DNA from 4 places in the Streptomyces sp. NPDC052101 genome. Region 2 is predicted to be linked to each of the others. Evidence: riboswitches for the same ligand, from Rfam matches in the RefSeq annotation. Region 2 holds a riboswitch; each other region holds the start of a gene.

Evidence for each region. Region 2 has a riboswitch for cyclic di-AMP ahead of AB0L75_RS09700 (transglycosylase family protein). Riboswitches for the same ligand answer to the same signal wherever they lie in the genome.
Region 1: another riboswitch for cyclic di-AMP. It lies ahead of AB0L75_RS32175 (M23 family metallopeptidase); the one in region 2 lies ahead of AB0L75_RS09700 (transglycosylase family protein).
Region 3: another riboswitch for cyclic di-AMP. It lies ahead of AB0L75_RS31450 (NlpC/P60 family protein); the one in region 2 lies ahead of AB0L75_RS09700 (transglycosylase family protein).
Region 4: another riboswitch for cyclic di-AMP. It lies ahead of AB0L75_RS22150 (transglycosylase SLT domain-containing protein); the one in region 2 lies ahead of AB0L75_RS09700 (transglycosylase family protein).

What each region holds. Positions count from the first base shown of each region.
Region 1 is NZ_JBFAWH010000023.1:93,778-99,243, reverse strand. Features, by position in the region: gene AB0L75_RS32180 (PrsW family intramembrane metalloprotease) at 1-854, shown strand, start outside; gene AB0L75_RS32175 (M23 family metallopeptidase) at 921-1,940, opposite strand; cyclic di-AMP (ydaO/yuaA leader) riboswitch at 1,948-2,116, opposite strand; tRNA gene AB0L75_RS32170 (tRNA-Met) at 2,423-2,496, shown strand; gene AB0L75_RS32165 (dihydrofolate reductase family protein) at 2,570-3,703, opposite strand; gene AB0L75_RS32160 (MarR family transcriptional regulator) at 3,774-4,286, shown strand; gene ribA (GTP cyclohydrolase II) at 4,419-5,054, shown strand; gene AB0L75_RS32150 (DHA2 family efflux MFS transporter permease subunit) at 5,093-5,466, opposite strand, start outside.
Region 2 is NZ_JBFAWH010000003.1:520,464-525,929, forward strand. Features, by position in the region: gene AB0L75_RS09690 (cytochrome P450) at 1-1,107, shown strand, start outside; gene AB0L75_RS09695 (transglycosylase family protein) at 1,298-2,455, shown strand; cyclic di-AMP (ydaO/yuaA leader) riboswitch at 2,641-2,815, shown strand; gene AB0L75_RS09700 (transglycosylase family protein) at 2,820-3,533, shown strand; gene eno (phosphopyruvate hydratase) at 3,898-5,184, shown strand; gene AB0L75_RS09710 (septum formation initiator family protein) at 5,283-5,466, shown strand, end outside.
Region 3 is NZ_JBFAWH010000022.1:73,180-78,645, reverse strand. Features, by position in the region: gene pcrA (DNA helicase PcrA) at 1-1,922, opposite strand, end outside; cyclic di-AMP (ydaO/yuaA leader) riboswitch at 2,194-2,365, shown strand; gene AB0L75_RS31450 (NlpC/P60 family protein) at 2,373-3,569, shown strand; gene AB0L75_RS31445 (tellurite resistance/C4-dicarboxylate transporter family protein) at 3,707-4,672, shown strand; gene AB0L75_RS31440 (hypothetical protein) at 4,676-5,029, opposite strand.
Region 4 is NZ_JBFAWH010000012.1:91,594-97,059, forward strand. Features, by position in the region: gene AB0L75_RS22140 (DUF2092 domain-containing protein) at 1-1,156, opposite strand, end outside; gene AB0L75_RS22145 (polyprenyl synthetase family protein) at 1,638-2,648, opposite strand; cyclic di-AMP (ydaO/yuaA leader) riboswitch at 3,201-3,380, shown strand; gene AB0L75_RS22150 (transglycosylase SLT domain-containing protein) at 3,385-3,876, shown strand; gene AB0L75_RS22155 (HAD family hydrolase) at 4,046-4,858, opposite strand; gene AB0L75_RS22160 (carboxymuconolactone decarboxylase family protein) at 4,924-5,385, opposite strand.

The DNA of each region.
Region 1 (5,466 bases), on a different contig from region 2:
CGGGCATCACCGCCACCGGGTTCGCGTTCACCGAGAACATCCTCTATCTGGGTACGGCCTTCGGGACCGACCAGCTCACCGGCGACCGGGGCATCGCCTCCGTCACCGCCGCCACCTTCTTCGTGCGCATCGTGATGTCCCCGTTCGCGCACCCCCTGTTCACCACCCTCACCGGTCTCGGCTTCGGCATCGCCGCGCTCTCCGCCGAGCGGCAGCGCGGCCGGCGGGTGCTGCTGCCGGTCTGCGGCCTGCTGCTCGCGATGAGCATGCACGCCTTCTGGAACGGCTCCTCCACCTTCGGCGAGTTCGGTTTCTTCGCCGTCTACGGCGCCTTCATGGTGCCCGCGTTCGGCCTGCTGACCTGGCTCGCGATCTGGACGCGGCAGCGGGAGCTGCGGACCGTACGGGAGGAACTGCCGGCGTATGTGCTGGCCGGGTGGCTGGGGCCGGCCGAGCCGTTCGCGCTGGCGTCGATGGGGGCGCGGCGGACGGCCCGTGACTACGCCCGGCACCACCATGGCCGGCCGGCGGCGCGGACGGTGGCGCAGTACGAGGCGTACGCCACCTCGCTCGCGTTTCTGCGGCACCGGGGGCGCCAGGGGAAGGCCGGGGCCGACTTCGTCGTACGGGAGCGGGAGCTGCTGGACGAGCTGTGGAAGCGGAGGGAACTGGCTCGGCCGGCCCTGGAGTACGCGGCGCGGGCGGCTGCGCCGGCTTGGCCGGTGTACGCGGCGCCGGCGGCGATGGCATGGCCGGGGTACGGATATCCGGCGGCGCAGATGCCCTCGGCGTCCGGGCCGGCGTACGGGTATCCGACGGCACCGTATTCCGCGTACAACCCGTATCGGTCGTAGACGATCGGCGCCGGCGGTGGATGATCTCGTTCCGCCACCGGCGCCGGGTTCACACGGATGTCACGGTCAGGGGGTGAGGCCCTTGTCCCGCAGCCAAGGCGCCGGGTCGATGGCACTGGCCTGGCCGTTCGGGTGGACCTCCAGGTGGAGGTGCGGGCCGGTGACGTTGCCGGTGGCGCCGATCCGGCCGATGACATCGCCGGTGGAGACCTTCTGGCCGACCGAGACGTTGATCGAGGACTGGTGGCAGAACCACAGCTCGGTGCCGTCGTCCAGGGTCAGGACGGTGCGGTAGCCGTAGGCGCCGGCCCAGCCCGCCTCGGTGACCGTGCCGCTGTGGACGGCCTTGATGAGGGTGCCGGTGGGGGCGGCGAAGTCGAGGCCGGTGTGGTAGCCGGAGGACCACATCGCGCCGGGCTGGCCGAAGGTGCCGGTGATCGTGTACGAGACGACCGGCAGTGTGTACTGCTTGGCCAGCTCGGCCAGTCGCTTGGCCTCGGCCGCCTTCTTGGCGTCGGCCTCCGCCTGCTGTTTGGCGTCGGCGGCCTTGGCGGCGGCGGCCTGCTCCGCCTTGGCGGCCGCGTCGGCGGTCTCCTTCTCGGTGGCGGCGAGCGCGGCGGTGGTGGCCTTGCTCTCGGCCTTGCTCTGCTGCTGCTCGGCCTGGGCCATGATCCGGTTGCGCAGGGCCTCGCCGGCGTTGCCGCTGTCCGCGCTGTCGGAGGCCATGCCGGCCCTGCTGAGCGCGGTGGCGGCCTCCGGCTTGGCGGCGGAGTCTGTACCGAAGAGATGCTCGACCGAGTCTGGCAGGGATATGGAGACCGGCGGCTTGCCGGTGTTGGCGCTGGCCATGCCGCCCGCGCCGACGGCGGCCATCACACCGACGCCGAGGACGGTGGAGCTGCGCGCGAATCCGCCGCGCTGCTTGGCGACGCGGTGCCGGCCACGGACCGGGGCGAGGGAGTCCTCGGTGGGGTTCCACTCCTCCCAGGGGCCCTCCTCGGCGCGGTAGCCGCCGTAGCCGAAGGTGTCGGGCTCCGCCTCCGCGGGCATGAACGGGGCTTCTGGGGCAGGATGGTTGGACGCCACTCGGGCGCACTCCTTTCCTTCCTCCGCCTACCGGGTTAGCTGACGGGTTCGGAGCAGGAAGGTCTCCTACGCGCGTATACCGGGCGTGGACTCTGCGAGTTCACACCGGCATTCGCGTGATTCACCCCAAGGTGGTGGTTCCCCGGTTCCCTCGCGGGATTCGGCGCGTGCGCACGGAGCCGCCTCTTGTGACGGCTGGGACGACCGCGCTGCGTTATCGAACGTTAATAGACCTCAGAGTCACTTTCCAAGCCGTTCGTCTTGATCATTAACGTTTTCCGCCGCGGACTTACCGGCCAGGAGTGGCGCAAACCGGGCGAGTTGACTGCCACTAAGGAGCGTCGACGCTTTTGATGGTGACTCGATGTCATGCGGAGGGCGCTCGTCCGGTCACGGCCGGTAACGATGATCTTGATACTCCCGCCCACTCTGAACCGATGTGCATCGCACCCCACGGATGACGTACACTGGTGACACAACGACGCGGGGTGGAGCAGCTCGGTAGCTCGCTGGGCTCATAACCCAGAGGTCGCAGGTTCAAATCCTGTCCCCGCTACTGAAGACTCAGGGCCCGGAAACCAATGGTTTCCGGGCCCTGAGTGTTTGACCTGAGCGTGTTCCGGGTGGACTCAACCCACCAGGTGCCGGTTCGGCGCCTTGGCCTGCTCCTCGTACTCCGGCAGTACGACCACCTCGACACCGCCCTTCGCCAGCACCCCGGTCCCGTCGGCCGCGTCCACGAACGTGTCCGGCTCCCGCCACGCCGTGACCACGCGCCGCACCCCCGCCCCAAGGATCAGCTCGGAGCACGGCGCCGGCCGGGAGGCCCGCCGGGCGCACGGCTCCAGGCTGCTGTACACGGTGGCGGCGGCCAGCCGCGGATCCGCCGGGTCGATCTTCGCGAGCGCCGCCTCCTCCGCGTGGACCACGGGGTCCTCGCCCTCCCGGGAGTGGCCGCGCGCCAGCTCGCTGCCGTCCGCGGCGACCACGACCGCGCCGACGCTGAACGCCGTCCGCGAGGGCGGGCACAGCGCGGCGAGTTCGCAGGCGGTGCGCAGCCAGTGCCGGTCGGCGGCGGTGGGGAGCGGGCCGGTGCCGGGGGCCGTGGGCTCGTAGCGCATGAGGACCACGTCCTCGATACGGCGGGTCTCGGTCAGCCGCAGCCGGCCGGCCTGGTAGGTGCCCGGGCCGAACAGGCGGGGCGCGGCCGGGTCGCCGACGAACAGCGGGGCAAGGACCAGCTGCAGCTCGTCGGCGAGGCCCTGCTGCAGCAGCTGGGTGTGGACCGTGCCGCCGCCCTCGACCATCAGCCGCCGTACGCCGCGCACGTCGTGCAGGTGGGACAGCAGGGCCCGCCAGTCGAGGCCGGGGCCGAGCGGGACGATGTCGGCGGCGCCGCCGAGGCGGCGGGCGGCCAGCTCGGCGCCCCGGTCGGTCGTGTAGACGAGCTTGGCGCCGCCGGTGTGCCAGAAGCGGGCGCCGGGGTCGAGGTCGCCGGTGGCGGTGACGGTCACCTTCAGCGGGTACTCCGGCCGGCCCTCCCGCACCCGGGCCGCGCGGCGCTCGGCGGAGTTGACCAGCAGCCGCGGGTTGTCGGCGCGGATCGTGCCGGCGCCGATCAGGATGGCGTCGACGGAGGCCCGTACCGCGTCGACCCGGTCGAAGTCGGCCGGGCTGGACAGCAGCAGCCGGTCGGGGCCGGTGTCGTCCAGGTGGCCGTCGAGGGAGACGGCGGCGGACAGCAGCACGTACGGATACGACATGGGCGCGCTCTCCCTGCGAGTTTCAGAAGTCACTCTTGGTTCAAGTTTTAAACAAACCTACACTGGCAGCATGACGACCCGCTGGCTCACCCCCGAGGAGCAGCGCGCCTGGCGCGCGTACCTCGCCGCGACGCACCTCCTGGAGGACGCGATCGACCGACAGCTCCAGCAGGACGCCGGCATGCCGCACCTGTTCTACTCCGTGCTGGCCAACCTCTCCGACGCGCCCGACCGACGGCTGCGCATGACCGATCTCGCCGAGACGCTGAAGATCACGCGCAGTCGGCTGACCTATGCGGTGACCCGCCTGGAGCGCGACGGGCTGGTGCGCCGGGAGGACTGCCGCTGGGACAAGCGCAGCAGTATCGCCGTACTGACGGACGAGGGGATGGCCGTACTGGAGCGTACGGCGCCCGGGCATGTCGAGACCGTGCGCGCCACGTTGTTCGACCGGCTCACCCCGGAGCAGGTGCGGCAGCTGGAGGAGATCTTCACGGGGGTCGCGCGCGGGCTGCAGGGCGATGACGCCGAGGCCGGGGCGGCGGACGACGTGCCCTGGCGGCGCCGGTCGTCCTGCTCCTGAGCCACGCTCTCCGCTCCTGGGTCACATCCCGCACCCGGAAAACAATTGCTTTAAGTTTGAAGCATGGGGTAGGGTCCCCTTCGAACCGCTGATTCAAATCTGAAACAGCTGCCCGCTCCCGGAGGGATCCGCATGCCCGACACCCCCGCCGCCACGCCGCGTGCCCGCGTCCGGGTACCGCTGCGCTTCCACGACGGCTACAGCGTCGACGCCGACCTCGTCACCTTCCACGGTCTGACCGACGGCCAGGAGCACATCGCCGTCGTCCTCGGCGACCCCGGCCCGGTCCCCCTGGTGCGCCTGCACTCCGAGTGCCTGACCGGCGATGTCTTCGGCTCGGCCCGCTGCGACTGCGGTCCCCAGCTGCGCGAGGCGGTCGAGCGCATCGCCGACCGCGGGGGCGTTCTGCTCTACCTCCGCCAGGAGGGCCGCGGCATCGGCCTCTACAACAAGCTCGACGCGTACGCCCTCCAGGACCAGGGCCTCGACACCTACGAGGCGAACGCCGCGCTCGGCCTGCCGGAGGACGCCCGCGACTACACGGCCGCCGCGCAGATGCTCGCCGCCCTCGGCATCGAGGAGCTGGACCTGCTCTCCAACAACCCCGACAAGGCCGAGCAGTTGCGCACGCTGGGTGCCGTCGTACGGGACCGGGTGCCGACCGGTGTCTTCACCACGGCCCACAACGTCCGCTACCTGCGCGCGAAGGTCCTGCAGACCCGCCACACCCTGCCGCTGGCCGAACTCACGGAACTGAACGCGGGCTGACGGAGCGGACCGCGGGACGGCGGGACGGCGGCTGGCGGTCAGCCGGGGTCCCGGCGGCCCGGCAGCCGCAGGGCCGGCAGTGCCGCCAGGGCCAGCAGGGCCGCCGCGACGGTGTACGCGGTCCGGAAACCGGCCGGGGCCATGCCCGCCGAACCCAGCACCACCGACAGCACGGCCGTGCCGACGGACGCGCCCAGCTGGGAGTTGATGCTCAGCGCGGTGCTCGCCGCGGCCAGCCGGTCGGCGGGCAGTCCCCGGCTCGCGGTGGTCATCGTCGGCATCAGCACCATGGCGGTGCCGATGCCCATCACCATCGCCGACGCGACCATCCGCCAGGGCGCGACCCCGGGCACCCCGGTCTGCCAGGCCAGCAGCGCCATCCCGAGGGCGGCCAGCACGATCCCGGCCGGGA
Region 2 (5,466 bases):
GACCAGCGGCTGAGCAAGAACCCGGCGCATCACGACGAGCCCGCGCACGCCAAGGGCAAGACCGGCATCCCCGGCGAGCGCAAGGCCGAGCTGATGACGCATCTGCTGAACATCGACCCGCCGGACCACACCCGGCTGCGCCGGCTGGTCAGCAAGGCGTTCACCCCGCGCCGGGTCGCCGAGTTCGCGCCGCGCGTGCAGGAGCTGACCGACCACCTCATCGATCAGTTCGCCGCGCGGGGCTCGGCCGACCTCATCCATGAGTTCGCCTTCCCGCTGCCCATCTACGCCATCTGCGACCTGCTCGGCGTCCCGCGTGAGGATCAGGACGACTTCCGGGACTGGGCGGGCATGATGATCCGGCACGGCGGAGGGCCGCGGGGCGGAGTCGCACGGTCCGTCAAGAAGATGCGCGGCTACCTCGCCGAGCTGATCCACAAGAAGCGCGAGGCGCTGCCCGCCGAGCCCGCGCCCGGCGAGGACCTGATCTCCGGCCTCATCCGCGCCTCCGACCACGGTGAGCACCTCACCGAGAACGAGGCCGCGGCGATGGCGTTCATCCTGCTGTTCGCCGGATTCGAGACGACCGTCAACCTCATCGGCAACGGCACCTACGCCCTGCTCAGCCACCCCGAGCAGCGCGAGCGGCTCCAGCGGTCCCTGGCCGGAGGGGAAGAGGATCTGCTGGAGACCGGCGTGGAGGAACTCCTGCGCTACGACGGCCCGGTGGAGCTGGCCACCTGGCGGTTCGCCACCGAGCCGCTCGCCATCGGCGGGCAGGACATCGCGCCGGGGGACCCGGTGCTGGTGGTGCTCGCGGCGGCGGACCGGGACCCGGAGCGGTTCGCCGACCCGGACGTGCTGGACCTCGCCCGGCGCGACAACCAGCACCTCGGCTACGGCCACGGCATCCACTACTGCCTCGGCGCGCCGCTCGCCCGGCTGGAGGGCCAGACCGCGCTCGCCACCCTGCTCACCCGCCTGCCCGATCTGCGGCTCGCCGTCGACCCGGCCGAGTTGCGCTGGCGTGGCGGGCTCATCATGCGGGGGCTGCGCACCCTGCCGGTGGAGTTCACCCCGGTGGCCGACAAAGCCGTAGAGCCGTAGAGCCGTAGAGCCGTAGAGCCGTAGAGCCGTAGAACGGTGAACATCAGGGACGTTCAATTCCGTGATCTTCACGTGATCTGCGCGGCATGAACTTGTGACAAGTGATCGTCTGCCGATACGTTCACCCATCAGTGTGGCGAGGGGTACCAGTTCGCCACGCCGGTTCTGCTGTCGCACGAAAGGCTTCCGCATGCTCTCCGGGAACGGTCGTCACCGTCGCCCCCGTCAGGCTCCGGCCCTCCTCGTCGCGGCCGGAGTGACCGGCTCCGCCATCGCCCTCCCACTGCTCGGCGCCGCGAGCGCCCACGCGGCCGACGGCACCACCTGGGACAAGGTCGCCGAGTGCGAGAGCGGCGGTTCCTGGAGCGCGAACAGCGGCAACGGGTACTACGGCGGCCTGCAGATATCGCAGGGCGACTGGGACAAGTACGGCGGCACGCAGTACGCCGACAGCGCCGACCAGGCCAGCCGCTCCCAGCAGATCGCCGTCGCCGAGAAGATCCTGGCCGACCAGGGCACCAAGCCGTGGACCATGTGCGCGCTGACCGCCGGGCTGACCTCCAACTCCGGTTCGGTCGACGTGGACACCGGTGTCGGTGGCTCCGGCGGCTCCGGCGGGGCGAGTGACGGGTCCGGCTCCGCCGATACCTCCGACTCGTCCGGTCTGTCGGATTCATCCTCGCCGGGCTCCGGTTCCGACTCCGGTACCAGCTCCGGCTCCGGTTCCGACGCGGGCTCCGCGTCCAACTCCGCTTCCGGCTCCGATTCCTCGGGCTCTCCCTCGTCCCACTCGCCCGCCACGCCGAGCACAGGCACGGGCGCAGGCAAGGGACAGGACCAGGGTCAGGGGCAAGGCCAGGGTCAGGGGCAGGGCGAAGGGGCCACCAAGACTCCGGAGGCGACCGGCGACCCCACGGGCACCAGCACGCCCAAGTCCGACAAGGGCGACAAGTCCGGTTCGGGCGGAGATGGGGATCAGCAGGGGAGCGACAGCTCTCCCTCCGTGACCCCCGGTACCGACGACTCGGACAAGTCCCAGCAGTCCGCCGGTTCTTGGAGCCTGGTCGACACCGGCGCGCTCAGCAGTGGCGGGCGTCACCGTGGCGGTAGTGCGGACGAAAGCGCGGCAAACGGTCAGAACGGTACATCTTCTGGCCGTCACGCGACCCGCGAGCCGGGCGCGTACATCGTCCGCGAGGGCGACACCCTCGTCTCCATCGCCGACTCCCTTGGTGTCGACGGCGGATGGCATGCGCTCTACGACGGCAACAAGAAGGTCATCGGCGCCGACCCGAACCACATCACTGCCGGTCAGACCCTGAAAGTCGAGGGCGAAAAGGGCGATTGACAGGGAGAGTTGGCGCCCCACTTCATGCCTAATGTCCGGTTTGGCGAAAGTGTGGGATGAGTCTCAGAAGCCCTGATCGTCTTTGAAATTCCCTCGATCACGTGGCTACGGTCAGGATCGCTCGTCACCACGAGCCCCGGCATCCGCAACGCCGAATCCTGCCAGCGGTCGCCCGGGAACAGTCGTCGCGTCAAGCGCCGTAGGCAGGAGCGGGGGACCCAAGGTAGGTGCTGGAACCGGCGGTTGACGCCGGAACCGGCTTGGGGTGAAGCCGCAGGCCCGCGACAGCGGGCGTGCGGCCGGGCAACTCAACCGGCCCGAACCCGACAGCTCACCTCGCAGGCGTCGGTGAGGGGATCCTTCCATGCTGTTTTCCGGTAAGGGCAAGCACCGTCGCCCGTCCAAGGCCGTTCGTGTCGTCGCGCTCGCCGGTGTCACCGGTGCCGCCGTGGCCGCCCCGCTGATGGCGGCCGGCAACGCCTCCGCCGCCACCGCCTCCGAGTGGGACGCGGTCGCCCAGTGCGAGTCGGGCGGCAATTGGTCCATCAACACCGGCAACGGCTTCTACGGCGGTCTGCAGTTCTCCGCCTCCACCTGGGCCGCGTACGGCGGCACCGCCTACGCCTCGACGGCCAACCAGGCCACCAAGGCGCAGCAGATATCCGTCGCCGAGAAGGTCCTCGCCGCTCAGGGCAAGGGCGCCTGGCCGGTCTGCGGCACGGGCCTGTCCTCCGCCGCCTACAACGGCTCCGCCCCGAGCACCAGCTCCTCGAACAGCTCGTCCGGCTCGTCGAGCAAGAGCGGCAGCACCGCCACCACCCGCTCCACCGACCAGCAGGCCGCCTCCCGCTCCGCCGAGCGCACGGCCCCGGCGAAGAGCAAGACCGTCACCACCCCGACCGGCAAGACGGTCAAGAAGGGCGACGGCGAGTACAAGGTCGTCACGGGCGACACCCTCAGCTCCATCGCCGTCAAGCACCACGTCCAGGGCGGCTGGCAGAAGCTCTTCGAGCTGAACAAGGACATCGTCGAGGACGCCAACCTCATCTACCCGGGCCAGCAGCTGCACCTGAAGTGACACCTGGCTCCCAACGGACCCACAGTGCCCTCACATCCCCGGCCCGCACACTGAAGGCCTTGTGAGGGCCACCCCCGTCCCCACGGGCTCCCCGTCCCGGCGCGTGTTCCCCCGTACGCGCCGGGGCGGGGTTTTTATGTGCCGCTTTCCCCCCTCTTCACCTCGGCTTTCCCACTCTTCATCTCGGCCTCACCCGGAACCCCCTTTGTTCCGTCGATGAACAATGGGTACCGTCTGCGTGTCCTCCCCGCCCACGGGAAGGTCGGTCAGTGGCCGATCCCCCGGAGACGGTTAGGCTCTAGTCGCAAGGCACAGCCGTAAGGCACACGCGCCCCGCACTTCCAGCGTCACATCCAAGAAGGAGATGCTCGTGCCGTCCATCGACGTCGTCGTAGCCCGGGAAATCCTGGACTCCCGAGGCAACCCCACGGTCGAGGTCGAGGTCGGCCTCGACGATGGCAGCACGGGTCGTGCCGCCGTCCCGTCCGGCGCCTCCACCGGTGCCTTCGAGGCCATCGAGCTGCGCGACGGTGACCCCAACCGCTACCAGGGCAAGGGTGTCGAGAAGGCCGTCCTCGCCGTCATCGAGCAGATCGGCCCCGAGCTGGTCGGCTACGACGCCACCGAGCAGCGCCTGATCGACCAGGCGATGTTCGACCTGGACGCCACCGACAACAAGGGCTCCCTCGGCGCCAACGCCATCCTCGGCGTCTCCCTCGCCGTCGCCCACGCCGCCTCCGAGGCGTCGGACCTCCCCCTCTTCCGCTACCTGGGCGGTCCCAACGCGCACCTGCTGCCGGTGCCGATGATGAACATCCTGAACGGCGGCTCGCACGCGGACTCCAACGTGGACATCCAGGAGTTCATGATCGCCCCGATCGGCGCGGAGTCCTTCTCCGAGGCCCTGCGCTGGGGCACCGAGGTCTACCACACGCTGAAGAAGGTCCTGAAGAGCAAGGGCCTGTCCACCGGCCTCGGCGACGAGGGCGGCTTCGCCCCGAACCTCGGCTCCAACCGCGAGGCCCTCGACCTGATCATCGAGGCCATCAAGGAGGCCGGCTACGCCCCCGGCCAGCAGATCGCCCTCGCGCTCGACGTGGCCGCCTCCGAGTTCTACAAGGACGGCAAGTACCTCTTCGAGGGCAAGGAGCGCTCCGCCGCCGAGATGACGGAGTACTACGAGGAGCTGGTCGCGGCCTACCCGCTCGTCTCCATCGAGGACCCGCTGTTCGAGGACGACTGGGCCGGCTGGAAGGTCATCACCGACAAGCTCGGCGACAAGGTCCAGCTGGTCGGCGACGACCTGTTCGTCACCAACCCCGAGCGCCTGGCCCGCGGCATCGAGGAGGGCACCGCCAACGCCCTGCTCGTGAAGGTCAACCAGATCGGCTCGCTGACCGAGACCCTGGACGCCGTCGAGCTGGCCCAGCGCAGCGGCTTCAAGTGCATGATGTCCCACCGCTCCGGCGAGACCGAGGACGTCACCATCGCCGACCTGGCCGTCGCCACCAACTGCGGCCAGATCAAGACCGGCGCCCCGGCCCGCTCCGAGCGCGTCGCCAAGTACAACCAGCTGCTGCGCATCGAGGAGATCCTCGACGACGCCGCGGTGTACGCCGGCCGCAGCGCCTTCCCGCGCTTCAAGGGCTGACCCAACCTGGGGTAAGGCTGAGCCCGTCGTACGTACGTCCCCGTACCCGGTCCCGTACCGTGTGCGGGGACGTACGCACGTATCAGGGAGGCGGGGACATGGCCGTGAAGGACCGGGACCGGTTCTCCACCGCGACCAGGCTGCGGCTGCTCGGCGAGCAGACGGCGGCCCGGGTCTACCGCTCGCAGACCAAGCGGCAGGCCCGCCGCTCCCGGCTCACCGGCCGGGCGGCACTGCTCGCGCTGGTGCTGTGCTCGATGATCGTCGCGCTCGCCTATCCGA
Region 3 (5,466 bases), on a different contig from region 2:
ACGCCGGAGCCGTCCTCGTCCTCGTCGGGGATCTGGTCGGAGTCGGCGACCAGCGCGACCTGCTCCAGGAAGTCGGACAACGCCACCGACTCGCCCTCCCCGCGGTCCTGCTCGAACTCCAGGGCCACGGCCGCGAGTTCCTGGAGGTTCTCGATGCGGGTCTCGTCCTGCGGGTCGGTGGAGGCCTGCAACTCGGCCAGATAGCCGGTGCGTTCGAGCACCGCCTCCAGGACGGTGGCCGGTCCGGCGCCGGACTCCACGATCGTCCGCAGGTCCTCCATCAGCGTGTTGAACCGCTTGACCGCGTTGGTGGAGCGCGCGGCCATGCCGTACGCCTCGTCCACGCGCTTCAGCGCCTGCGGGAAGCTGATCTTCTCGCGCTGGGAGAGCGCGTCGATCATCGCCTCGGCGCGCTCGCCGATGCCCCGCTTGGGCACGTTGAGGATGCGGCGCAGCGGCACCGAGTCCTCGGGGTTGGAGAGGACGCGCAGATAGGCGAGGACGTCCCGGACCTCCTTGCGCTCGTAGAAGCGGACACCGCCGACGACCTTGTAGGGCAGGCCGACGCGGATGAAGACCTCTTCGAAGACACGGGACTGGGCGTTGGTGCGGTAGAAGACGGCGACGTCGCCCGACTTGGCCTCGCCCGCGTCGACGAGGCGGTCTATCTCGTCGGCGACGAACTGGGCCTCGTCGTGCTCGGTGTCGGCGACGTAGCCGGTGATCCGCGCGCCCTGGCCGGCGTTGGTCCACAGGTTCTTGGGGCGGCGGGACTCGTTGCGCTCGATGACCGCGTTGGCGGCGCTCAGAATCGTCTGCGTGGAGCGGTAGTTCTGCTCCAGCAGGATCGTCGTCGCATCCGGGTAGTCCTCCTCGAACTGGAGGATGTTGCGGATCGTCGCGCCGCGGAAGGCGTAGATCGACTGGTCCGCGTCACCCACGACGCACAGTTCGGCGGGCGGGATGTCGTACTCACCGGGCGGGGTGTCCGCGTCCTGCGCGGAGCGTTCGCCGGTGCCGACGAGTTCCCGTACGAGCGCGTACTGGGCGTGGTTGGTGTCCTGGTACTCGTCGACCAGGACGTGCCGGAAGCGGCGGCGGTAGTGCTCGGCGACGTCCGGGAAGGCGCGCAGCAGGTTGACCGTGGTCATGATCAGGTCGTCGAAGTCGAGCGCGTTCGCCTCGCGCAGCCGCGACTGGTAGAGCGCGTAGGCCTGGGCGAGGGTCTTCTCGAAACCGTCGGCGGCCTGGGCGGCGAAGTCCTCCTCGTCGATCAGCTCGTTCTTCAGGTTGCTGATCTTCGCGCTGAAGGACTTCGGCGGGAAGCGCTTGGGGTCGAGGTCCAGGTCGCGGCAGACCAGGGCCATCAGGCGCTTGCTGTCGGCGGCGTCGTAGATCGAGAACGACGAGGTGAAGCCAAACTTCTTGCTCTCCCGGCGCAGGATGCGCACGCATGCGCTGTGGAAGGTCATCACCCACATCGCGTTCGCCCGCGGGCCGACGAGCTGCTCGACGCGCTCCTTCATCTCGCCAGCGGCCTTGTTGGTGAAGGTGATCGCGAGGATCTGGCCCGGGTGCACATTCCGCTCGGCGAGCAGGTGGGCGATGCGGTGGGTGAGCACACGGGTCTTGCCGGAGCCGGCGCCGGCGACGATGAGCAGCGGGGAGCCGGCGTGCACGACCGCGGCGCGCTGGTTGTCGTTCAGCCCCGCCAGGAGGGCCGCCGAGTCGAGCACGGGGCGGGGGGCGCCGTCGCGGTAGTAGACGTCCCGGTCCGGCGGCACGTCGAACTTCCCGCCGAACAGATCGTCCGGAATCGACTCCGGAGCGTGATCGTCCTCGGGTGGCGGCGGGGGCTCCTCCGCGTGCCCGCGAGGGGGCTGGAGGTCCGCCAGGAAGCTGTCGTCAAAGAGGCTGCTCATCGCTCTCCGAGTCTAGGGCGCCCCACCGACAACCGGTCGCCGTCCCCGGAACATGGCCGGTTCGCGAGGAGAGTCGATCTCCACGGCCCGGCGGTCCGCGCGGCCCACCGGCCGCTCACGCAGCGGAACCACCCCATGACGCAGCCGTGAAACCGCCCCCAGGTCACAAAAATGTATCGGACATATCACGCACCAACCTTCACAGGAGTCACACGAGTTGGCTAGCGTGCGTCCGGGCCGTACGACCCCTACCGGCGATCCCCGCCGGGCCGCACGGCCTCCGCCGAGTCCGGCGCGCCTCCGCTTGGTGCCCGGAGCCGGGGACCCACCGATCCTGGGGTGAATCGGCCGACTCCCGCCCGGGACGACGCCGTAGGGCAACCCTTCCGAACCCCCGCCCGAACCCGACAGCTAACCCGGTAGGCGGCCCACTGGAAGGAGTCGCCTCCCTTGGCGTCGCATCGCAAGCCGCGCCCCGGCGGAAACCTCGGAGCAGGCCTCCGCGCTCCCGCCCTCGCCACCGCCGCCCTCACCTCCATGGCCGTGTTCTCTCAGACCGCCGAGGCCACCCCGGGAACCGATCACGCCAAGCCGAGCCTGGAGGAGGTCGAGAAGAAGGTCGACGACCTCTACCGCCAGGCCGAGTCGGCGACCGAGAAGTACAACGCGGCCAAGGAGCGGACCGGCAAACAGCGGGGGCGCGTCGACGCCCTGCGCAACGAGGTCGCCCGGCGCACCGGACGGCTCAACAAGGCCCGTGAGCAGCTGGGCTCCTTCGCCGCGGCCCAGTACCGCACCGGTGTCGCCGCTCCCGACACGGCCACCTTCCTGCTCGCGGACAGCCCGCAGGACTACTTCGACCAGACCCAGCTGATGAACCGGCTGACCTCGCGGGAGAAGAGCGCGGTCGACGACTACATAGGCGAGCAGGCCGCGACCATGAAGGAACGGCGGGAGGCCGCTCAGAGCCTGCAGACCCTGACCGACTCGCAGCACGACCTGCAGACCGCCAAGGCCACCGTCCAGACGAAGCTCGCCTCCGCGCGCGAGCTGCTGTCGCAGCTGACGGCCCAGGAGAAGGCGCGGCTGGCCGCCATCGAGCGGGAGAAGCAGCAGGAGGCGGACCGCAAGGCGGCCGAGCTGGCGAAGCAGCAGGCCGAGCAGCAGGCCAACTCGTCATCATCCTCGTCCACGGGGTCCGGGTCCGGATCGGCTTCCGGTTCCGGATCGACGGGGTCCGGCTCGACGGGGTCCGGGTCGACCGGCTCCTCGACCTCCGGCTCGTACGACACCAAGGCCGAGAAGGCGATCGCCTTCGCCCGTGCGCAGATAGGCAAGCCCTATGTGTGGGGCGCCACCGGGCCGGACTCCTACGACTGCTCCGGCCTCACCCAGGCCGCCTGGAGGGCCGCCGGCGTCACGCTTCCACGCACCACGTACGACCAGGTCAACACGGGCACCACGGTCTCCCTGGCCGACGCGCGGCCGGGCGACCTGGTCTTCTTCTACGACGACATCAGCCACGTCGGCGTCTACATAGGCAACGGCATGATGATCCACGCCCCGAAACCGGGCGCGTACGTCCGCGAGGAATCGATCTACTACGGCGGAGAGTCCATCATCCACAGCGTGGTCCGGCCGGGCTGACCGCGGCCGGGCTGACCGCGGCCGGGCTCCGGAGCGCCCGGGCCTTCCGCGTTCCACGCACGCGTGCCGCGTTTTCGCGCTCCACGCGTGCGTGCCTTTCCCGGGCGGGGATCCGGCCGCTCCCTAGCATCAGGCGCATGCCCGGCATCCCAGGTCTGCGTGCGTGGTGGGCGGACCGGCCCCCCGCGGCCGGGGCCGCCGTGATGGCGACCGGCATCCTGTCGGTCGGCCTGCGTATGACCGGCGCGGAGACGGTCTCCCGGTTGGCGTTGGCGATGGTCTGCGTCGCCTGGGTGGCGCTGGCCGCCGACTTCGTCCTGCGGCTGTGCGGCGAGCGGCTGCGCTGGGTGGCGGAGGCGGGAAGTCCCGGGGCACTCACCGCCGTCGCCGCGACCACGGTGCTCGGCACCCGGATCTCGGCGCTGGGCCGGCAGCCCCTGGCCGAGGCGCTGCTGGCGCTCGCGGCGCTGCTCTGGCCGGTGCTGCTGTTCCTGGTCGTACGGCGCTGGAGGCGGCGCATGCCGGGAGCGGTGTTCCTGTGTTGTGTGGCCACACAGGGGCTCGCCGTACTGGCCGCCACGCTGGCGGCGGCGGAGCGCACGGCGTGGCTCGCGCACACCGCGCTGGTGCTGTTCTGGCTGGGCCTGGTGCTCTACGGCCTCGCGCTGGCCCACTTCGACCTGCGGCAGGTGCTGGAGGGGGCGGGTGACCACTGGATCGCGGGCGGGGCGCTCGCGATCTCGGCGCTGGCCGGGGCGAAACTGCTCGTCGCCGCGGATACGGGCCTGTATCTGTGGGATGACGACGACCGCGGCGTGCTGCGCGCCGTGACGGTCGCGCTGCTCGTGCTGGATCTGGCCTGGTATCTGGTGCTGCTGGCCGCCGAGGCCGCGCGGCCCCGGCCCGGCTACGACGAGCGGCGGTGGTCGACGGTGTTCCCGATGGGGATGGCGGCGGTGGCGACACTGTCCGTCGCGACCGCCGTCGGCGTCCCGTGGCTCAGCGGGCCGGGACGGGTGCTGCTGTGGGTGGCGGTGGCGGTGTGGCTCGCGGTCGCCGCCGGCGCGGTGCGCGCGGCCCGCGCCGGCGGCCGGAACGGTTGACCGTCAGGTCCACAGCACGGCGATGAAGATGTTCGCCGTGGTCAGCAGGCCGACCAGCCCGAACATGCCCTTGTCGATCTTCTCCTCGTCGCGCTTCACATAGACCAGTCCGAGGATCACGATCAGCAGTGCCAGCTTGATGCCGATCTTGATGGTGTTGATGTGGTGGTGGTCGGCCTGGTTGAGCCCGACCAGGACCACGCCGGTGACCAGCATGGTCAGCGCGCCGTGCAGCATCCCGGGCACGAACCGGGCCGCGCCCTGGCCCATCGCCTTCATCTGGGTGAGGAAACCGCCGAGCAGCGCGGCGATGCCGATGATGTGCAGGCCGACGAAGAGATGGATGAGTACGTCCATGGGGCCGGAGCCTAGCCAGGGGCTCCTGGACCTCCTGTCACCGGGCCCGGCCGACACTCGACGATCCCCCGCTGACGATCTTGCATATATGCGCCCCATAGCACCCCGCACCGCCCGCTCGACCCGCTTTCCACGCTTCGGTCACTACGCTGCGTGAAGGCGACGACTCCAGAACGGCGACGCGGTCACTTGCGGTCACATCCCGGCCCGTCGGGGCCAGTTCCGTACACCCCGTTACCTGGTCGTCACAGTCGGGCCTAGCGTCCTCCCCCAGGTGACCGGCTCCCCACCGCCGCTCGGGCCAGGGCGGCAGCCGGCCACCACCGCCGAGAAAGGTCCGGCGGTGGCCCGCTTCCCCTGTGCGGGCCGCCGCCGGACGTGACGTACGGGCTCACGGTCGGACCGCCCGGTCGGACCCCTCGGCCGTACGAGTCGTA
Region 4 (5,466 bases), on a different contig from region 2:
ACACCTTGCCGTCGTCGGTGATCAGGGCGTTGACCAGGCGGGTGGAGAAGACCGTGCCCTTGCCGAACTTGCCGGAGACCTTCTCGCCGATGGAGCCCAGGAAGCCGCCGAGGTCACCACCCTTCGAGCCGCTCGGCAGGCCGCCCTTGGCTCCGGTGTCGAAGGTCGCGACGGACGTCCAGCCCTTGCCGAGGACGGTGGCGCCGTCCATGCCCTCGGCGAAGCCCTCGCCGGACTCGCGCCCGTGCTTCCGGTCCGCGGAGTCCCGCTTCTGCTCCGTCACCTTCGCGCCCTTGGGCGGGGTGAAGTCGAACGTGGAAGCGGCCGGCTTCCCGAAGGAGACCTGGGTGAAGCCCGCGTCGAGGACGGCGGCGCCGCCGCTCTTCGGGGTCAGCGTGAACTTCAGCGGCATGCCCGTCTTCGCGTCGACGGCGATACTGATCGCACCGACCGTGGTACCGGACTGCCGGGGCTTGATCAGCAGCTTGTAGGCGTCGCGGCCGGCGACCTGCTCGGTGCCGTCGACGGTGACGGACGTGGTGTCGTCCACCGACTTCAGCGCCTGGTCGGCGAAGTCCTTCGGCGTGGCCGGCGGTTCGGCCTTGTGGTCCTTGCCGGCGTCGGCCGAGGTGCCGTGGTAGACGTCGTTGGTCTTGCTGTCGTAGCCCCACACGTCCTTGCCGTTGTGGATGAGGCTGTACTCGGAGCCGCTCTCCAGCAAGGACAGCTTCTGCTTCTGGGGGCCGTCGGATGCGACGCGCAGCGTGTGCGTGCCGGAGACCAACGAGGTGAGCTGGGACTGCGGGTCCGCGGAGGAGCCCTTGCCGGAGCCCTTGGCGGCGCCGGAGGCCAGGCTGTTCTCCAGGCCGCCGAGGTTGGGCAGGCCGAGGTCGGTGCTGATCCGCATGGTGCCGGACAGCTGCTGCACGTCCGACTTGGCGATCTTCTCGATGAGCTGCTGTGCGGTGATCTTGGGCAGGTCGGGGTCGCCGGAGGCGGCGAGCGCCGGGACCAGCCCGATCGTGGCCGCCGCCACCCCCACCACCGCGACCGGGACCGCGTAGCGCGCGGCCTTGCGGCGCCCGGCGTGCGGGGCTTCGTCCCGCGCGGCGTCCCCTCGCGCGTCCACTGCGTCGTCGGATTCGTACGGTGCCATGTGTGCCTTACCTCCGTCGTCGGCGGCGGCTGTCCTCACGCTGGTGCACCTGAGCCGCCATTCTCACCCGAATCGGTGAGGAGTGGTGATGTCCGTGGTTTCCATCTCACCAAATCGGCCTTGAGGAAGCGTCAGACCTCGGAGCCAACTCCGTGTACGCCTGCGGTATGACACGTAGGGGCAGCGACTCCCCCGACCCGTAAGGGTCTCACCGGAGCGGAGTGAGCCGTAAGGGGGCGCACAGGACTGGACCGTAAGGCTGGTGCTGCCGGGAAACCGCGTCCCGCGGAAGCCGACCGACCGGAGTGTCATGCGGCCTCCGGTCGACCGGGCACGGATCGACACGCTCGGCCGGGCGTCAGCCGGTGCGTCGGCCGGGCGTCATCCCACGCCCTCGGCCCGCACCCGCCGCCGGTGCGATCGGCCGGGCGTCGGTCGGCGCGCGGTCAGCCGGAGGGCAGCCCGCGCGATCAGCCAGGCCTCAGCCCGCGCGGTGGACCACCGCGTCGCACAGCTCCAGCAGGGCCGCCTTGGCGTCGCACTCCCTGAGCGGCGCCAGCGCGGCGCGGGCCTCCTCCGCGTACCGGACGGTGTCCCGGCGGGCCTGCTCCAGCGCGGGGTGCGCGCGCAGCGCGGCCAGCGCCTCGGCGTGCCGGGCGTCGTCGGTGAGGTCGGAGTCGAGCAGCTCGCACAGCGCGAGGTCCTCGGGCAGGCCGAGGCGGGCGGCCCGCTCGCGCAGCCGGAGCACGGGCAGCGTCGGGATGCCCTCGCGCAGGTCGGTGCCGGGGGTCTTGCCGGACTCGTGCGAGTCGGAGGCGATGTCCAGGACGTCGTCGGCGAGCTGGAAGGCGACGCCGAGCCGCTCGCCGTACTGGGTGAGCACGTCGACGACCGTCTCGTCGGCGCCCGACATCATCGCGCCGAACCGGCACGAGACCGCCACCAGCGAGCCCGTCTTGCCGCCGAGCACGTCCAGGTAGTGCTCGACCGGGTCACGGCCGTCCGAGGGGCCGGCGGTCTCCAGGATCTGGCCCGTGACCAGCCGCTCGAACGCGAGGGCCTGCACCCGGACCGCCTCGGGGCCGAGGTCGGCGAGGATCTGGGAGGCACGCGCGAAGAGGAAGTCGCCGGTGAGGACCGCGACGGAATTGCCCCAGCGGGTGTTGGCGCTGTCCACGCCGCGCCGCACGGCCGCCTCGTCCATGACGTCGTCGTGGTACAGCGTGGCCAGGTGGGTCAGCTCCACGACCACGGCCGAGGGCACGATGCCCGGTGCGTAGGGGTCGCCGAACTGGGCCGCGAGCATCACGAGCAGCGGCCGGAACCGCTTCCCGCCGGCTCGCACGAGGTGCTGCGCGGCCTCCGTGATGAACGGGACCTCGCTCTTGGTGGCCTCGAGCAAGCCTTCCTCGACAGCCGCCAATCCGACCTGGACATCGGCTTCCAGAGCCTGGTCCCGCACGCTCAGCCCGAACGGCCCGACGACGGTCACGAGGGGTCTCCTGTCTGCAGGTGTCTGCTGGCGATTACACGGTTTGTCGATAGGTCGCTGCCATCACTCAAGTCAGCGTATCCGGTCCTCTTTCGATCACCGATAGCGCCCACCGGTCCAGCCCGGGCGGTACCGGATCATGACCGGTATGGTTTTGATCAAGTGGTAAGAACGGACATTTATCGACTTAACAGGACTTCGCACGGTTTGTCGCGAACCAAGAGGCGAGCGGAGTAACAAGTACACCTCCGCCCGCGCACCCCTCCACTCCCCGCCTGCGCGATCACCCGAATCCCTCATGTCCGATTTGCTTTAATTTGCTACTTCGTGAGTTGGGTCACGGGCGGCCATCGGCGCCCCCACCACCCGACCACCCCTTCCCTCCTTGCCCCGTCGGCGAGTTGAGGGTTGGCAACCGCAAAGGATCAAGTACCCCATAGGGCACAGATCAAGGTCAAATAGTGCTTTGTGTGAATCCAGTACTTGTTCCCGACATGTGCTCTCGCATACGTTCCGGGCCGTCGGGCGGACGCCGAATCCTGCCGCCGCCCGCGTAACCCATCGACGAACTCATTCGTACGGCAGGAGCGGGGGACCCAGGTAAGTCGCCGGACCGGACGGCACACGTCGCACCGGAACGGCTAGGGGTGAAGCCGTGCCTTTCCCGAGGCACGGCCGGGCACCTCCCCGCCCGAACCCGACAGCTCACCTCGCAGGCGTCGGAGAGGACTTCCCCATGCGTGCTTCCGCTCAGCCCCGCCGTACCCGCACCAACCGCCTCTTCCGCGCCCTCGCCGTCGCCGGCACCGGTGCCGCCGTCCTCGCCCTGCCGCTCTTCGGCGCCACCGGCGCCTCCGCGGCCACCGGCACGACGGCCTCCACCACCGCCACCACGGTCTCCGGGTACCCGAACAACCTCGACGGCTGGATCCGCGAGTCGCTCGCGATCATGGCTCAGAAGGGCATCCCGGGCAGCTACAACGGCATTTACCGCAACGTCATCCGGGAGTCCTCCGGCAACCCGCTGGCCATCAACCTCTGGGACTCCAACGCCGCCGCGGGCACCCCCTCCAAGGGTCTGCTGCAGGTGATCGACCCGACCTTCAACGCCTACCACGTGGCCGGCACGGCGTTCTCCCCCTACGACCCGGTCGCCAACATCACCGCGGCCTGCAACTACGCCGCCGCGCGCTACGGCTCGATCGACAACGTCTACAGCGCGTACTGACGGTCCCCGGCCGCGAGGCAGAACACCGGCCGACAGACCGACGCACGTCGGTGAACCGGCACGACATCGGCCGCCCGGCACGTACCCGCACCTGACGGACGGGGGCGTGCCGGGCGGCCGCCGTGCGTCCACCGGGCCCGCCACGGACGGCCGCGTACTGATGTGCCGGTCAGTCGGTCGGAAACAGTCTTTCGAGGACGGCGGCGATGCCGTCGTCCTCGTTCGACAGGGTGATCTCATCGGCCACCGCCTTGAGTTCGGGATGCGCGTTGGCCATCGCGACCCCGTGTCCGGCCCAGTCGAGCATCGGGATGTCGTTGGGCATGTCACCGAACGCCACGGCCTGCCGCGCGGCGATGCCGAGCCGCTCGGCGGCCAGCGCGAGACCGGTCGCCTTGGTCACCCCGGACGGCTGCAGCTCCACGGTCCCCGGCCCCGACATGGTGACGGTCGCCAACGAGCCCACCACCGCGCGCGCGATGGCCGCCAACTCGTCGTCGGACAGGGCCGCATGGCGCAGCAGCACCTTGCTGATGGGCGCGCACCACAGGTCGTCGCGCCGGCCGACCCGCACCGCGGGCAGGGTCGGGTGCGGCATCCGATAGCCGGGCTCGATGAGCGTGAGCCCGTCGACGCCGTCCTGGTCGACGGCCGCGTACACCTGCCCCACCTCCGCCTCGATCTTGCCGAGCGCGGTCTCGGCCAGCTCCCGGTCCAACCGGACCGACCACAACAGGCGGCCGGATCCGGCGTCGTAGACCTGTGCGCCCTGCCCGCACACCGCGAGCCCCGTGCAGCCGAGGCGCGCGAGGAGGGGCCGTACCCGCGGGGCCGGGCGGCCCGTCACCACCAGGTGGCGGGCGCCGGCCCGGACCACCCGCGCGAGCGCGGCGAGCGACCGGTCGGAGACGCTGTCGTCGCCGCGCAGCAGCGTTCCGTCGAGGTCGGTGGCGATCAGTGCATACGCGGGGGAGGCTGCCATGATCAGAGAATACGGATACCTCGCCCCGCCGACTCATCTTGTCGTCCTGCGTACTTACGTACTGGTCAGCCCCAAGTGGTGCCCGCAGGCTCCTTGATGGTGGTGTTGATGCGGTTGAACATGTTGGTGAGCGAGATGGTGAGGATCAGCGCGGACAGCTGCTTCTCTTCGTAGTGGTCGGCCACTTCGTCCCACAGTGTGTCCGGAACCGGCTCCTCGGAGCGGTCGGCGAGCCGGGTCATCCGCTCGGCCAGCTGCAGCGCGGCGCGCTCGGCGTCGGTGAAGAACGGCGCCTCGCGCCAGGCGGCGACGGCGGCGATCCGCTCCTCGCTCGCGCCGGCCTTGCGCAGGTTCGCCGCATGGGCGTGCGCGCACGCGCTGCAACCGTTGATCTGGCTGGCCCGCAGTCCGACGATCTCCCCCAGCTCCGGCGGCAGCCCGCCTTCCCCGATCCCCTGCAGAAGCGTTCCGATGCCCTTCAGGGCGGTCGGGAGAAGGTAGGCCGCGTTGGTCATCCGTGCCTGCATGATGCTGTCTCCTGGGTGTCAGTGATGTGCGTCGATCGCTTGCACTGCACTGACGGAGCGCAGGCGGCTGATGTGACGGCC